Regions from separate parts of the Sinorhizobium sp. P24N7 genome, predicted to be linked through region 3. Evidence: riboswitches for the same ligand, from Rfam matches in the RefSeq annotation. Region 3 holds a riboswitch; each other region holds the start of a gene.
The links. A riboswitch is a leader RNA that binds a small molecule or an ion and turns the genes downstream of it on or off. The one in region 3 is predicted to bind cobalamin.
Positions count from the first base shown of each region.

Region 1: linked by a shared signal. The riboswitch ahead of ACFHWW_RS14350 (aromatic ring-hydroxylating dioxygenase subunit alpha) and the one ahead of ACFHWW_RS19655 (ABC transporter substrate-binding protein) in region 3 are both predicted to bind cobalamin.
Region 2: linked by a shared signal. The riboswitch ahead of cobU (bifunctional adenosylcobinamide kinase/adenosylcobinamide-phosphate guanylyltransferase) and the one ahead of ACFHWW_RS19655 (ABC transporter substrate-binding protein) in region 3 are both predicted to bind cobalamin.
Region 4: linked by a shared signal. The riboswitch ahead of bluB (5,6-dimethylbenzimidazole synthase) and the one ahead of ACFHWW_RS19655 (ABC transporter substrate-binding protein) in region 3 are both predicted to bind cobalamin.

Region 1 is NZ_JBHMIW010000007.1:200,866-204,483, forward strand. Features, by position in the region: gene ACFHWW_RS14340 (L-threonylcarbamoyladenylate synthase) at 1-522, opposite strand, end outside; gene ACFHWW_RS14345 (DUF6656 family protein) at 588-1,181, opposite strand; cobalamin riboswitch at 1,502-1,705, shown strand; gene ACFHWW_RS14350 (aromatic ring-hydroxylating dioxygenase subunit alpha) at 1,818-3,062, shown strand; gene ACFHWW_RS14355 (2Fe-2S iron-sulfur cluster-binding protein) at 3,059-3,618, shown strand, end outside.
Region 2 is NZ_JBHMIW010000025.1:38,669-42,286, forward strand. Features, by position in the region: gene cyaD2 (adenylate cyclase CyaD2) at 1-821, shown strand, start outside; gene ACFHWW_RS31270 (FecR domain-containing protein) at 886-1,794, opposite strand; cobalamin riboswitch at 2,024-2,440, shown strand; gene cobU (bifunctional adenosylcobinamide kinase/adenosylcobinamide-phosphate guanylyltransferase) at 2,558-3,085, shown strand; gene cobW (cobalamin biosynthesis protein CobW) at 3,089-3,618, shown strand, end outside.
Region 3 is NZ_JBHMIW010000011.1:5,483-9,100, reverse strand. Features, by position in the region: gene ACFHWW_RS19660 (iron ABC transporter permease) at 1-612, opposite strand, end outside; gene ACFHWW_RS19655 (ABC transporter substrate-binding protein) at 609-1,676, opposite strand; cobalamin riboswitch at 1,845-2,073, opposite strand; gene ACFHWW_RS19650 (DUF1850 domain-containing protein) at 2,229-2,603, opposite strand; partial or broken gene ACFHWW_RS19645 (TRAP transporter permease) at 2,600-3,618, opposite strand, start outside.
Region 4 is NZ_JBHMIW010000024.1:25,511-29,128, forward strand. Features, by position in the region: gene ACFHWW_RS30680 (DUF2865 domain-containing protein) at 1-104, shown strand, start outside; gene bluB (5,6-dimethylbenzimidazole synthase) at 908-1,591, opposite strand; cobalamin riboswitch at 1,636-1,847, opposite strand; gene ACFHWW_RS30690 (SDR family oxidoreductase) at 1,888-2,709, opposite strand; gene ACFHWW_RS30695 (phytanoyl-CoA dioxygenase family protein) at 2,773-3,618, opposite strand, start outside.

The DNA.
Region 1 (3,618 bases), on a different contig from region 3:
GGCCGGGCCTGCGTCGAGGATGAGCTTCAGCCTGGAGCCGAGATCCGCCTGCACATGGGCCGCACTGGTGGGACTGATCTTGCCCGAGGTGTTGGCGCTCGGCGCCGCCAAAGGCCGCCCGAATCGGGCGATCACCCGACGCGAGAACCCGTCGGGCATCCGAATTCCGAGCGTATCGAGACCGGCGGATGCGAGCGTGTGTACGGTGCTTTCCCGCCGCTGCGGCAGGATCAGCGTGAGGGGGCCAGGCCAAAAAGCCTCGGCCAAACGTCTCGAAACCGGATCGAAGGTCACATGCGCCTCCGCCATCGCCAGATCGGAGACGTGACAGATCAGCGGATTGAACCGCGGCCGCCCCTTCATCTCGTAAATGCGGCTGATCGCATCGGGGGTCGTGGCATCGGCGGCAAGGCCGTATACGGTCTCCGTGGGGATCGCCACGGGTTCCCTGTCCGAAAGAACTGCGCAAGCCGTCTCGATTGCCCGCTCCGGTTCGATGCGCGTGTCGATGATCTCGGCCATGGCGTTCTGATCCTTTCCGTCGCTTCCTTAACGGAGCGATTGCAAAAACAGAACGATTTTCTTGGTCAAAGGCTGCGAATGATCCGCCGCAAGGCTTCGTCGCGTGCGCCGAGCATCAGCACGTTCTTCAGCGCCACCTTCGGATCCTGCGTCCGGAAAATCAGGCCGTTGCCGCGCACGTTGCGGTTGACGACGATCCGCTCTTCGCCGGCATCGGGCTCGATCGCGACGGCGAAATACATGCGCGAATAGCCCGGCTGGATCCGGTCGAAGAAATGGGTCTCGTTCCCGAGGTCGCAGAAGAAGTTCGCGAGATAAAAGGACCAGGTGATCTCATGTCCCTTGGCGAGGCAGGTTTTCGCGGCGGTCACGTGGCAGTAGCCGAGATGCGGACTGTTGGCGAGCGTGCGATGGAAGACCATCTTCGGGAACTGCATCGAGGCATGAAACCCGTTGATTCGGCTGTGGGTCGTCTCGCCCGCCGTCGTCAGCTTCCGCGCCGTTCGCTGCGCAACCTCGGCATAACTGAGATACTGACGCTCGTTCGCCATCCACCGGCGTCTGTCGATCCGGCCGGTCCGCAGGAACTCGGTGTGAGCCTTGGCTTTCGCCGGTGCGGCCGCCTTGTCGGCAGCGTCGTAATATCGGAGTTTTGCCATGGGCGTCGTCGCGCCATCCTGTCCGAAAGCGGGTTGATGGTAGCGAACGTAAATCATCACAGTTAACGAATTGGTTCGTTTGCGGCCGTGCGGGCATCGATCAGACCTGGTGTCGGTGGGCCGTGTCGTAAAATGGCCAGTCGCCTTCGCGCCATGAACGGCGCTGCCGAAAAATCCGCCGGCTGCGCGGAGATTCACCTACTTCCTTGTTTGTTATGGATAATATCCGTCTGCCAATCGAGCCGATTGCGCCGCGAATGGCTGTCGTCTTTCTGGAATCGGATGTCGTCTATTGGCAGTTGCCGGACCGGCCCTCAGGCTTAGATGAGGACACTCAAGGTGCTGCCTCGAAGGGAAGGCGGAGAATTGGGAAGCCGGTCAAATCCCGGCGCTGCCCCCGCAACGGTGGTGGAGCGAACAGCCACGGCAGAAGGCCACTGGACACAGCGTCCGGGAAGGCGCCGGGCAGGTCCCTTGCGGACAGCTCCAGAGCCCGGAAACCAGCCTTGAAGCAGAAACAGACCGTAGCTGGTTGCGGCGGGCAGCCGGATCGGAGCCAATTGCGTTGCGGGTCCATGCGGCCGGCGCGGGTTCCAGTCCTGCCTCTCCGAAACGGCGGAAAACGAGGATAAGGGCATGGAAATTCAGACCGAAATGCTGCGCAAGCTGAAGACCCGTCGCGAAGGCTACAGCCTCGACCGCGCCTTCTACGTCGATCCTGATTATTATCGCCAGGACCTGGAGCAGATCTGGTACAAGGATTGGCTGTTCATCGGCCATGATTGTGAAGTCCCGCGGCCGGGGAACTATTTCACGGTGCAGGTCGGCGATTACCCGGTCGTTATCGTTCGAGACAGACAGGGCGCGGTCCGGGCACTGCACAATTCGTGCCGCCATCGCGGCTCGCGCGTCTGCACGCAGCAAAAAGGCTCATCCGCCAAACTCGTCTGTCCCTACCACCAGTGGACCTACGAGCTCGACGGCCGCCTGCTCTTCGCGCGGCAGATGCCCGAGGGGTTCGACCCGGCCGAGCACAGTCTTAAGCCGATCCACTGCGAAACCGTCGGCGGTTACATCTTCATCAGCCTTGCCGAACAACCAATGGACTTCCGGCCGTTCCGCGAGACGGTCGCGGGCTATCTCGCGCCGCACCGCCTCGGGGAAACGAAGGTCGCCTTCGAGAGCACGATCGTCGAGAAGGGCAATTGGAAGCTGGTCTGGGAGAACAATCGCGAGTGCTACCACTGCGCCGCCAATCATCCGGAACTCTGCCGTACCTATCCCGAAGCGCCGACCGTCACCGGTGTCCAGGGGGCGATGAACGACCCGGAAATCGGCGCCCATTGGCAGAAATGCGAGGCGGCGGGCCTTCCGAGCGCTTTCAGGATCGCGCCCACCGGCCAGTTCCGCATGACGAGAATGCCCCTGATCAACGGCGCCGAGAGCTATACGATGTCCGGACAGAAGGCCGTACGCAGGCAGCTCTCCGCCGGGCTCGACGCCGATGGCATCGGCACGCTGCTCCTCTTCCATTATCCGACGACGTGGAACCACATTCTGGGCGATCATGCGATCACCTTCCGCGTTCTGCCGCTCGGGCCGGAACTGACGCAGGTTACGACCAAATGGCTGGTCAACAAGGATGCGGTGGAGGGCGTCGACTATACGATAGACGAGCTGACGCACGTCTGGACGGAGACCAACGACCAGGACCGGCAGATCGTCGAGGAAAACGCGTTCGGGATCCGCTCGCCGGCCTATGAGCCGGGTCCATATTCGGCCGAACACGAGGGAGGCGTCATGCAGTTCGTCGAGTGGTATTCGAGCTTCATGCTGGACCGCCTTCAGGGCGGGGCCGCGCACCTCTCGCGGGTGGCATGACCATGGAAATGCCTCGCTCCTTTCACCATTTCGACGAGCTCGATCCCTGGAGAGACCGTCAGCACATGCTGGAGTGCACGTCGGCCGTAGCCGAGGCCGCCGACGTGATGACTTTCACCTTCCGCTCCGACAAGCCGGCCTGGTTCCGCTACCTGCCCGGGCAGTTCGTGACCCTCGAACTGCCCGTCTCGGCCGAGTCGGTGATGCGCACCTATACGCTGTCATCCTCGCCCTCGCGCCCGCTTTCGGTCGCGGTCACGGTCAAGGCGCAGCCGGGAAGCATCGGCACACGCTGGATGTTCGACAATCTGAAACCGGGCATGATGCTCAAGGCGTTCGGGCCGCTCGGCGATTTCAGCTTCGTCCGTCATCCCGGTGAAAAGTATCTCTTCATTTCGGCGGGGTCGGGCGTCACGCCGATGATGTCGATGACGCGCTGGATGGCCGACTGCGCACCGGAAACGGATGTCACCTTCATTTCCTGCGCCCGCCGCCCGGACGATCTCCTCTTCAGAACGGAGCTCGAAGTTCTCGCGCGTCAAATGCCGCGGCTCAA
Region 2 (3,618 bases), on a different contig from region 3:
ATGACGCCCTGCGTCTCGGCGGCGACGACCGTGAGTTGACGATCATGTTCGTCGACGTGCGCAACTTCACGGAGATCAGCGAGCGCCTGACGCCGGGAGAGGTGGTCCGGTTTCTCAACACGCTGCTCGACGCGCTGAGCCGCCATGTCATCGCCAATGAAGGCACGCTCGACAAGTTCATCGGCGATTCGATCATGGCGTTCTGGAATGCGCCCGTCGACGTCGCCGATCACCCCGGCAAGGCCATCCGCGCCGCCTTGGCCATGCGCGAGACGCTCGCCCGCCTCAACGAGAGCGACGCCTTCGGCTTCGGGAGCGACCAAAAGGTGGCGATCGGTGTGGGGATCCATACCGGGCTTGCCTGCGTCGGCAATATGGGAGCGGAGATGCACTTCAACTATTCGGCCGTCGGCGACGCGGTCAACGTCGCCGCCCGGATCGAGGCTGCCTGCAAGGACGTCGGCTTCGATATTCTGATATCCGAGACGACGGCGGATCTGGGCGAACGGTGCGCCGTGCTGGAGGCGGGGGCGCTGGCGCTGAAGGGCAAGAGCACGCGAACGCGGGTATTCGCCGTGGTCGGTGACGAGCATATGGCCGCTTCGGCCGAGTTTTCCGAGCTGCAGCGCATTCATGAACAGTTGATCGGGGCGATGCGTTTAAGGTCACGGCCCCGCAGAGAGCTCGTCAATGCCGCAAAGCTCAAGGCTCCGGCTCTGTGCGGGGGATTATCGGATTTCTACCGCCGCATCGGACGCCGGACAGACCACTTTGCCGGTGAACCTTTGCCGTTCGCAGACGAAGCCAGATCCGCCGAATAGAGAGACCATTTGATCCAACGCACTTCCGGACGGAAAACCATTACACATTTTTCCTGGGAGTGCTCTAACCGCGGCCCTTCTTCGTGCCTGTGTCCACTTGCCCGTTCTTGCCGCTATCCTGGCCCTTCTTGCCGGTGTCCTGTCCCTTCTTGCCCGTGTCCTGCCCTTTCTTCCCCTTGTCGAGGCCACGCTTGCCGGGCTCGTTGCTGGGCGTCTTGCCCGGGCGGGGCGCCTTTTGCGGGCTTGCTTTTTCGGGCGGCCGTGCCCGTTCCGGCGTGGTCGGCTTGATCTCGATAGCGGCCGAAATGCCGCAACTGCCGCTCATGCCGCCGAAGGAGGCAGAAAGTCTTTGGTCGCCCGAAAGAAAGGGCAAGGCCTTCCGGTTTCCGAGTGTCGCCAGTGTGCGGCGACCGGCCTTGTGCGTGTCCGTCATGGTGCCGTCGCGCTTTGCGATCACGCAATCGCAGCGTCGGGTGAGCTGCTGGCATCCCGCCGGGCCGCAGAACCGGGCCGCGCCCTCCAGGAGAACGATCGCCGTCGTTCCGTCGTTGCCGATGTAGAAGTCGAACACGGTTCCGCGTACGCCGATCGTTCCGGCAGGCGTCAAGATCTGATAGGCCGAGTGCTTCGAATTTCCGCTGATCCAACGAAACGTGCCTTTGGCGGCGGCGACGGTGAGTTGCTGCACCGATTTCGAATCGTTGAAGACGAACTTGTCGATGACGACGGAAGAGCCTGCCCCCACCGCCAATTTACTGCCGTCGCGGAACACGAACTGGCCGAGCCCAGATCTGGACGTGCTTATTCGCTCGTCCCGGTGAACAGCGTCCCGCTCCACGAGCGGCCCGCCGCTGCCGGTGACGACCGTCCTGATCCGGACCGCTTCTCCAACCGGTTCGGCGGCAATCGTCGGCATGGAACCGTAAAACGCTGCGCCCAAAGCAGCGATTGCGGCACGACGCAAGTGAAACATCGCACCCTCCACGATGATCTCCTGCGGCCGACGTGGTCCGCGGATCATGAACGTGAATGATAACCGGATCGACACAATGTCGCCGGACCCCAAGCATTCATTCTTATCATGGCCGGGCCGGAAGTGTCTGCCTACCCGTTCGGGGTAGCCGGCGCGAAAGCGCATATCTGCCGTAATCGGCGGTCCCGGTGTCGCAGGCCGTCGATTGACTTTGCCGCCGCCGCTTCATAATTAACGCAGTATGGATGGTTCCCTCGTGCCGAGGTGGGGCGAGGGAGTAAATGGGAATGCGACGGGGCGGACCCACGCCGGGCGCCCTTATCGCAGCCGACCCCGCGACTGTAGAACGGTCAGGGTTCGCCATCGGGCATTCCGCCGGATTTCCACGCGCTGCATGGGGCAGTCTCGTGAAGTTTGGCGGCATGTCGGAAAAGCCACTGGCGTGGCATTGCGATGAGCCAGGCAGGACGCCTCTTCTTCTACGAATCGTCCGCCTTTCGCGATGCCGCAAACGCCGGGAAGGCGAGGCGAGCCCGTTCGGTCTTTTGCCGCATCGTTTTTCGGGCCGAGCCGGTTCGTCGAACGTGCGGCCATGAGGATCGTGACGCCGTGAGCCAGGAGACCTGCCATCCGTCAGGGCATTCCGCCCGAGGGGAGATGCTCCCCGATGCCAGCACGGAGGTTGACGTGGCTCACAGGTCTTCGATCCAACGCGTTCTCGGCGCGCGCCGTTGCCGCTATAGCCTTCTCTAGGGCAGGCGGTATGGACATTTCCAATCTCGGCCCGATCCTCGTGCTTGGCGGCGCGCGTTCGGGAAAATCCACCTTCGCGGAAAAACTCGTCGAGGCCACCGGGTCTCCGATGCACTATCTTGCGACCGGCCGGGCCTTCGACGAGGAGATGCGGGAACGCATCGCCCTTCACCAGGCTACTCGGCAGGGGAAGGGTTGGACCACCCACGAAGAACCGCTCGATCTCGTGGGGCTGCTTCGCCGCATCGATGAGCCCGGCCGGGCTGTCCTCATAGACTGCCTGACCCTGTGGGTGACCAATCTGATGATGGAGGAGCGCGACATGGCCGCCGAATTCGCCGCGCTCGCCGCCTTTCTGCCCGCGGCGCGCTCGCGACTCGTTTTCGTCTCTAATGAGGTCGGTCTCGGGATCGTCCCGGAAAACCGGATGGCGCGCGACTTTCGCGATCACGCCGGCCGGCTCCACCAGATCGTGGCGGAGAAATCCGCAGAAGTTTACTTTGTCGCGGCCGGACTGCCGCTGAAAATGAAGGGTTGATTCATGACACTCGCAAGGGCGCCGCAGGGCAAAATACCGGCTACCGTCATCACCGGCTTTCTCGGTGCCGGCAAGACGACGATGATCCGCAACCTGCTGCAGAATGCCGACGGCAAGCGCATCGCGCTGATCATCAACGAATTCGGTGATCTCGGGGTTGACGGCGATGTGCTGAAGGGCTGCGGAGCGGAAGCCTGCTCGGAAGAGGACATCATCGAACTGACCAATGGCTGCATCTGCTGCACTGTTGCCGAAGACTTCATCCCGACCATGACGAAGCTGCTCGAGAGGGAGAACCGGCCGGATCATATCGTCATCGAAACCTCCGGACTGGCGCTGCCGCAGCCGCTCGTCGCCGCATTCAACTGGCCGGACATCCGCAGCGAGGTAACGGTCGACGGCGTCGTCACCGTCGTCGATAGTGCGGCGGTCGCCGCGGGCCGCTTTGCCGATGATCACGACAAGGTAGACGCGCTGCGCGTCGGCGACGATAATCTCGACCACGAAAGCCCGCTTGAAGAACTTTTCGAGGA
Region 3 (3,618 bases):
CACGCCCGAAAGGTTGCCGAGCAGCCAGAACATGATGCCGCGCGCCTGCTCGGCCGTGGCCGCCTTGGTGACGATGAAGGAGGTCAGTGCGTTGAAGAGCTGTGACCCCGCCACGCCTGCCAGGATGATCGCCGCGGTGCCGCGGCCGGCCTTCACCGCCAGCAGGCTCACCAGGACGAAAGCGACCAGCGCGCCGATGAAGGCGCCGAGCGGCAGCGTCAGCATCCCGGCACCCACACCGAGGATGGCGACGCTGACCGCCCCTGTCGAGGCGCCGGCGGAGATGCCGAGTATATAGGGATCGGCGAGCGGATTGCGCAGCAGCGATTGCAGCACGGCGCCGGAGAGCGCGAGCGCCGCCCCGCAGGAAGCGGCCACGACCGCCCGGCTCAGTCGGTAGCTCCAGATGATGCCCTCGTCGATCGGGGCCAGCGGATAGCCGGCGTTCCACAGCCGATTCGCGACCGTCTGCGCAACGGTCTTGAACGGGATCGCCGTTTCGCCGATCGCAGCGCCCATCCAGAGTGCCGCGAACAGGATCACGAGCGCGGCGATAGCCGCGCCGACGCGCCCCGTCCCCGTTCGCCCGGCCAGGGTCAGCACGCGGCTCACTTGCCCAACCCACCCTTGGAAGCCGGCCCAGCCTTGGGCGCAAGTCCGGCCTCGGCGATGGCATCCGCCAGCGCTTCGATTCCTTCGATCGTGCGGATCGTCGGGTTCATCGCCTGCGCATCCATGTCGAACACATAGCCTTTGGCGACTGCCGGCATGAGGCTCGCCACGGGATCGGTCTTCAGGAATTCGAGTTTGGCGTCGAGGCTGTCCAGCGGGTAGCGTCGACGCTCCATGGAGCCGGCAACGATCATGGTCGGCTCGGCCTTGGCGATGGTTTCCCAGCCGACCGTCGGCCATTCGTCTTCAGTGTCGATGATGTTTTCGATTCCGAGCGCCGCCATTATGTAGCCGGGTGCGCCGTTCCTGCCGGCGACATAGGGGTCGGCATCGGCAGCGCTGGAGAACCAGAAGACCGCCGAGAGTTTGCCCCCGGCCGAGGCGACCTTGGCGCGCGCCGCCTCTTCTCGGCTTTTCAGCTCGGCTACGACCTTCTCGCCCTTGTCCTGAACATCGTAAATCTGCGCCAGCTCGCGAATTTCCCGATAGACGAGATCCATGGTGAAGACCTGCCGGCGCACGCCGTCGCTCGCCGCCGAATTCTCCTTGCCGGTGCAATCCGAAGGCGATGTGTAGACCGGAATGCCGAGCTCCTCGAACTGCTCCGGCCGCGCGACCACGCCTTCCGGGCCGACCTGCCATTGAAATTGCACCGCCACCATGTCCGGTTTCTTGGCAACCACGCTTTCGAAGCTCGGATCGTTGTCTGCCAGGCGCTCGACCTTGGCGTTGACCTCCTCGTAACCTTCAAGGACGGGGCCGACCCAGAGGGCGGTGCCGGCGACCTTGTCCGCAAGGCCGAGCAGATAGAGGATTTCGGTGCTGCTCTGGCCGATCGAGACGGTGCGCGTCGGCGTCTTGTCGAAGGTGATCTGCCGACCGCAGTTTTCGAGTGTCAGCGGATAGGTCGTCTCGGCAGCGAAGGCGGGACGGTCAAGAGCCGCTACGCCTGCGGAAAAGGTGATGAGACCCGCAATGAGCGGTCGTTTCCAAAAGCTGTTCATGAATAGTCCCCGAATGTGAGGCCGCTATACGGCCGTGATCGTCAGCCTGCCGATCGGGTTTGATCGGACGAGTGACGGCTCGACCTCGGGGAAACTGATGAAAGCGTGCGCCGCAAGGCGCGAAAGATGGTCATGGCTTGCTCCTGTTCCGGGCATCCCCGCCCGTGACGTTGGATCTGATTTGACGGCAGGTCTCCTGGCTCGCGGACAGAAATCGCTCATCTGCCTTCCCGCGCAACGCGCGCAGTGGCTGGCGCCTGGGCGCCACGATGAACGACGATCCGCTTACAGTTGCGGGGGCAGCCACGGTTTTGGTCCCTCTTGGGTCGTCCGCACCGTGTTCCCTATTAATCCCCTCCACCTCACGGGTAGGGGAACCGTCAGGCTCAGTTAATTTAGAATGCAGCCGCCGGTCAAGGTGAAACGCGACGCCGCGGCGTAGGGGTTCAATATGTTATGTTATTACACTCGTCAACAGAAAGTTACGTAATAACATTTCACAAGGGCCCCGTACTGTTCCTTCAACCGGTGCCGCCAGATCGGCATCGGCCATTATGGCTTTGGGCCATCGCATGGCCGCAGGACGATTGGTTCCCGGCTTTGCGCCGCGAGCTCGCGGCAGCCGCCGGCGTCGCAAAGCGTCCAGCCGGAGACGGTCGCTCCGGAGGCGGCCAGGACCAGCTCGGGAAGCGGCGGCAGGTCGGGCGTCCAGACCCACCAGCGGCCCTGGCGACGGGCATTGTCTCCCGGCTCCATTCCCGCACCCGAACCCTGCACGCGCGCCTCCTCGAGAACGAGACCATCGGCCGTGACGGCCCAACGCTCCTGCCATTCGGTCTTCTCGACCGAATGGGTCCAGCCGAGGGTGAAGACACCCGCAGCAACGGCGACAGCCTTGCCGCCGATGATGCAGGCAAGCGCGCTCATGCCGGTTTCGCCGTCTGCCGGCCAGCCTGGCGGGCGCGCCGCCAGATCACGAAGGCGAAGAGCGCGGAGAGTGCAAAGCCGACTTCATCGGTGATCGGCAGCGCCGCCAGCAACGTGAAGGCGGCCGCGGCCGCGAGCACCCGCTCGAAAACCCCGAGCCGGACTGCGGCGAAGCCCACCACGGCGGCACCCCAGAGCGCGATCGCCAGACCGGTCTTGACGACGATATAGGCGACGGCAGCCGGATAGCCCACCGATGCGGCCATCGCGCCGCCATCCTGCAGCATCAGCGCCGGCGAATAAACGGCCATGAACGGGATGACGAAACCGGCCGCCGCCACCTTGATCGCCTGGATCGAGATCTTCAGCCCGCTTTCCCGCGCGATCGGTGCTGCCGCGAAGCGGCAAGCGCCACCGGTGGCGTCAGATCGGCAAGAATCCCGAAATAGAAGACGAACATGTGGCTGACGATAAGCGGTACCCCGAGTTCCAGAAGCGCGGGCCCGGCGATCGACGAGGTGATGATGTAGTTCGGGATCGTCGGTATGCCCATGCCGAGCACGAGGCAGGTGACCATGGTCAGAAGCAGCGACAGAAACAGGCTTTTGCCTCCGACCGAGACGATGAACTGGCCGAAGGTATTGGCCGCTCCGGTCAGCGTCATCGTACCGATGATCACGCCGACGAGCGCGCAGGCGATCGCCACCGGAAGGGCCGTCTTGGCCCCTTCGGCAAGGGCGTCGCGACATATCACCAAGGTCTCCCGGCCGCCCTTCAGGAAGGCGTTGCCGGCAATCAGCAGCGCCAGCGCTGCGACGATCACGCCGATGCCGAACTGGAAGAAGGCGGCCGCCACGAGGCCGAGGCCGACCCAGAAGATGATGCGTATGACACCGGCGGGAAGGCCGAGCGCGAGCGAACTGCCCAGGATCAGAAGGCCGGTGAAGGCCAGGCCGACCGTACCGGCGAAAAGCGGCGTATAGCCGGAGAACAGCAGCCAGACGAGCGCGGCGAG
Region 4 (3,618 bases), on a different contig from region 3:
ACAAGGTCCGCATCGTCGGTCCGACTTTCCTTCCGCAGGAAGAGAGCGCGATCGACCTCAAGCATCCGCTTGGGCCGCGATACCAGCCGCTGCAGGACAATTGACAGGCGCCGTTGCGAGCATTCTGCTGGAATCACGCATATTCTTGATCCAGAGCCCGTTAAGCAGCGACCTTTGCGCGTCCGGTAAGACGCGCGGCGCTGTGGGAAACTTTTCGGAGGACTGCAATCTCTCCTCACCTCATCCCTTGTGCTCGTCACAGGGATGAGGTGAGCGCCGCGTCTGCGGCGCGGGAAGCGTTCTTGCAGCCCAAGGACTTGGTCTGGCTGGATTCCTGTGACAAGCACAGGAATGAGGGACCGGGGATGTGCGGCTACTACATCGAAGCGAAGCGGGACGCTGTATACGGGCGGGAGCTTCCGCGCTCGCTATCTTCACGGTTTATGAAACGCGCCGAGGGGTCGCACCCTCTCGACCCTCATCTCTGTGCTTGTCACAGGGATCCAGCAGCGCCGCGTCGGCGGCGCGGGAAGCGTTCTTTCAGCCCAAGGACTTGGTCTGGCTGGATTCCTGTGACAAGCTCAGGAATGAGGGACCGGGATGTGCGGCCACTACATCGAAGCGGAGCGGGGCGCTGTATACGGGCGTGACCCGGGACCTGTCGTGTCGCCTCGCTATCTTCACGGTTTATGAAGCGCGCCGAGGGACCGCACTCTCTCCTCACCTCATCCCTGTGCTCGTCACAGGGATCCAGCAGCGCCGCGTCTGCGGCGCGGGAAGCGTTCTTTCAGCCCAAGGACTTGGTCTGGCTGGATTCCTGTGACAAGCATAGGAATGAGGGTATCGAACAAGCCGCGTCGGGTATCTAGAATATCAACAGGCCTGAGATCAACCCTAACATCGTGATCTAACGGACACCCCAGCCTTCCTCGAAAACGAGATCTTCGAGCGGCAAGCGCTGCCGCCAGCCCTTCGCGGCGAGTTCCGGCTCTTGGTACAGCTTGTCGACGAAACCCAGGCAAAGCCAGGCAACGATTTCGATATGCTCCGGAATTCCGAGAATCGCCTTGATCTCCCTCTCATGGAAAATGCTGACCCAGCCGACGCCCACTCCCTCGGCGCGTGCGGCAAGCCAGAGGTTCTGGACGGCGCAAACGGTCGAGTACAGATCCATCTGCGGATTATGGGTGCGGCCCAGGACGACCGCTCCGCCGCGCGTCCGGTCGCAGGTCACGCAAATGCTGAGCGGCGCCTTGCGAATGCCTTCGAGCTTCAGCGAGCGATACTTCGCCTGCCTTTCGCCGGAAAACATTTCTGCGGCCTCGTCATTGGCGCGCCGGAATGCCTGCCAGACTTTCTCCCGCGTCTCGTCCCGACGAACGAGCACGAAGTTCCAAGGTTGCATGAAGCCGACGGACGGCGCCTGGTGCGCCGCAGCGAGCAGTCGCGCGACCAGATCCTCAGGCAGTGGTTCGGGCAGGAATTCGTCGCGCACGTCGCGGCGGGTCTCTATGGCACGATAGACGGCGGCGCGCTCGTCCGGCGAAAAAGCTCCGGCCGCCGCAAGGCAGCCGTTCTGGTCAGGCAGCATCGTTCGATCCCCAACAATGCGGAAACCTCCCGCCGTCCGCGCGGGGCCGGTCTATCTCGCCAGGCCGGTCTTCTGACTTCGGATCATCCGTTCGCGCCGCCTTCCCGAATCACGTGAAGATTCAGTGGCAAAGGTCTGAAAAGATTCAGACCAACCTGGCGAGAACGTCCCCGTCACAGCGTTGGGCACGTGCCGGAACTGCACCGGCTTCCCGATTCTCCCGCATTTCGCGGGCACCTGACGGCGGCATATGGCCACAGCTCCCCTCGAAACGCAAGGCGAGCAAGAGGGGAGCTTCAGAGCGGTGCCTCCGGGTGAGGCGAGGCGTCATAGGCACCCCAGATCGACTGATCGAAGCAGATGACGGAACCCGTCATGAGGCCGGATTCTGCCGATGAGAGATAGGCGCAGGCACGCGCGACCTCGGCCGGGTCTACGAGCCTGCCGAAGGGCTGGCTCGCCGCCGCCTTTTCCAGCCAGTTCGCAGGCGCATCGTGATATTCGCGCTGGATCCGGTCTTCGCCTTCCGAGGCCATCCAGCCGATGTTGAGGCCGTTGACCCGTATCCGGTTGCGCAGGACGGCATAGGCGGTGTTCCTGGTCAGCGTCTCCAGCGCCCCCTTCGACGCACAATAGGCTGTGATGAAGGGCTGGCCCGCCTTCGCCGACATGGAACCGATATTGACGATCGTGCCCTCCGTCTTCTCCCGCCGCATCACCTTTATCACCTCCTGCATCAGGAAGAATGGCGCCCGCACATTGACCGCGAACATCCGGTCGAAGAGTTCCGGGCTGGTGTCGAGGATCGTGCCGCGATCCGTGATCGCCGCGGCGTTGACCAGCGCGTCGACACGGCCGAAAGTGCGGTCGCAAGCAGCGACGACCGCACGGGCATCCTCCACCCGCTCGAGATCCGCCGGTACGTAGACGACCTTCGAACCGGTCGCCGCGGCGATCTCGGCAGCATTCGCCTCGCCCTTCGCCGCGTTGCGCCCGCAAATGACGACGCCGGCGGCGCCACGCTCGGCAAAGAGTGCGGCGATAGCGGCACCGAGCCCCTGCGTGCCACCGGTCACGATGGCGATCTTCCCGTCCAAACGGGCGTGGTCCGTGCTCATCCTGTTCCTCCCTTTGATATGTTGGTGAATATGGCTTCGTGACCGTACATTGAGCCAGGTGGTTTAGCTTAGCTTTCTCGCCGCCTGATCGGCCAACGCCTCGGCAAACGCCTCGGCACTCCATTCACCGGCAAGCGCTTCGTGCATCAGCTGCGCCTGCGTCCTGGGCGCCAGACCGCCAACCGGCGGATCACGATCGAGATTGGTCGGGAATGAATAGCCTTCGGCGCACGCGGCAACCGCATGGGCAATTTCGTCCTGCTTGAGCTTGCCGCCGGCCGCAAGGACTTTCAGAGCCGGAAAGAGCACGGCGCACATGTGATCGCGATCCACCGTTTCCATCGCCCTGCCGAAGGCGGAGGATACCTGCAGAAGATTGGCCACACGCTTGATTCCCGCAGACCGGTTGCTGCCCGCGGCGTGGAAAAGTGCCGGGTTGAAGAACACGACATCGCCCTTCTCCAGCGGCAATTGCACATGATTCTCTTCGAAATAGGCGCGGAACTCCGGCCGTCTCAAAGCGAGATATCCAGGCAGATACGTCTGGCTATAGGGCAGGAACAAGGTTGGCCCGCTTTCGACCGGCATGTCGCAATGAGCGACCGCGCCCTGGAGCGTCAGGACCGGCGAGAGCCTGTGCACATGCGCCGGATACTGCTCTATGACGGCCGAGGTCTGGAAGCCCAGATGGTAGTCGCGATGCGGCGATTGAGACGCGCCGCCCGGATTGACGCGATTGACCTGCGCCGTCATCTGGTAGCTCGGACCAAGCCATGCCTCACTGACAAGCGCGATGATGGCGTTGGCGTAGTAGGCGGCGAAATTCTCAGGGTTCTTCAGGCAGTGCTTTTCCAGAGAATTCCAGATCCGGTCGTTGGCGCCGGGCTTGGCGAAATGATCGCCGCCGCC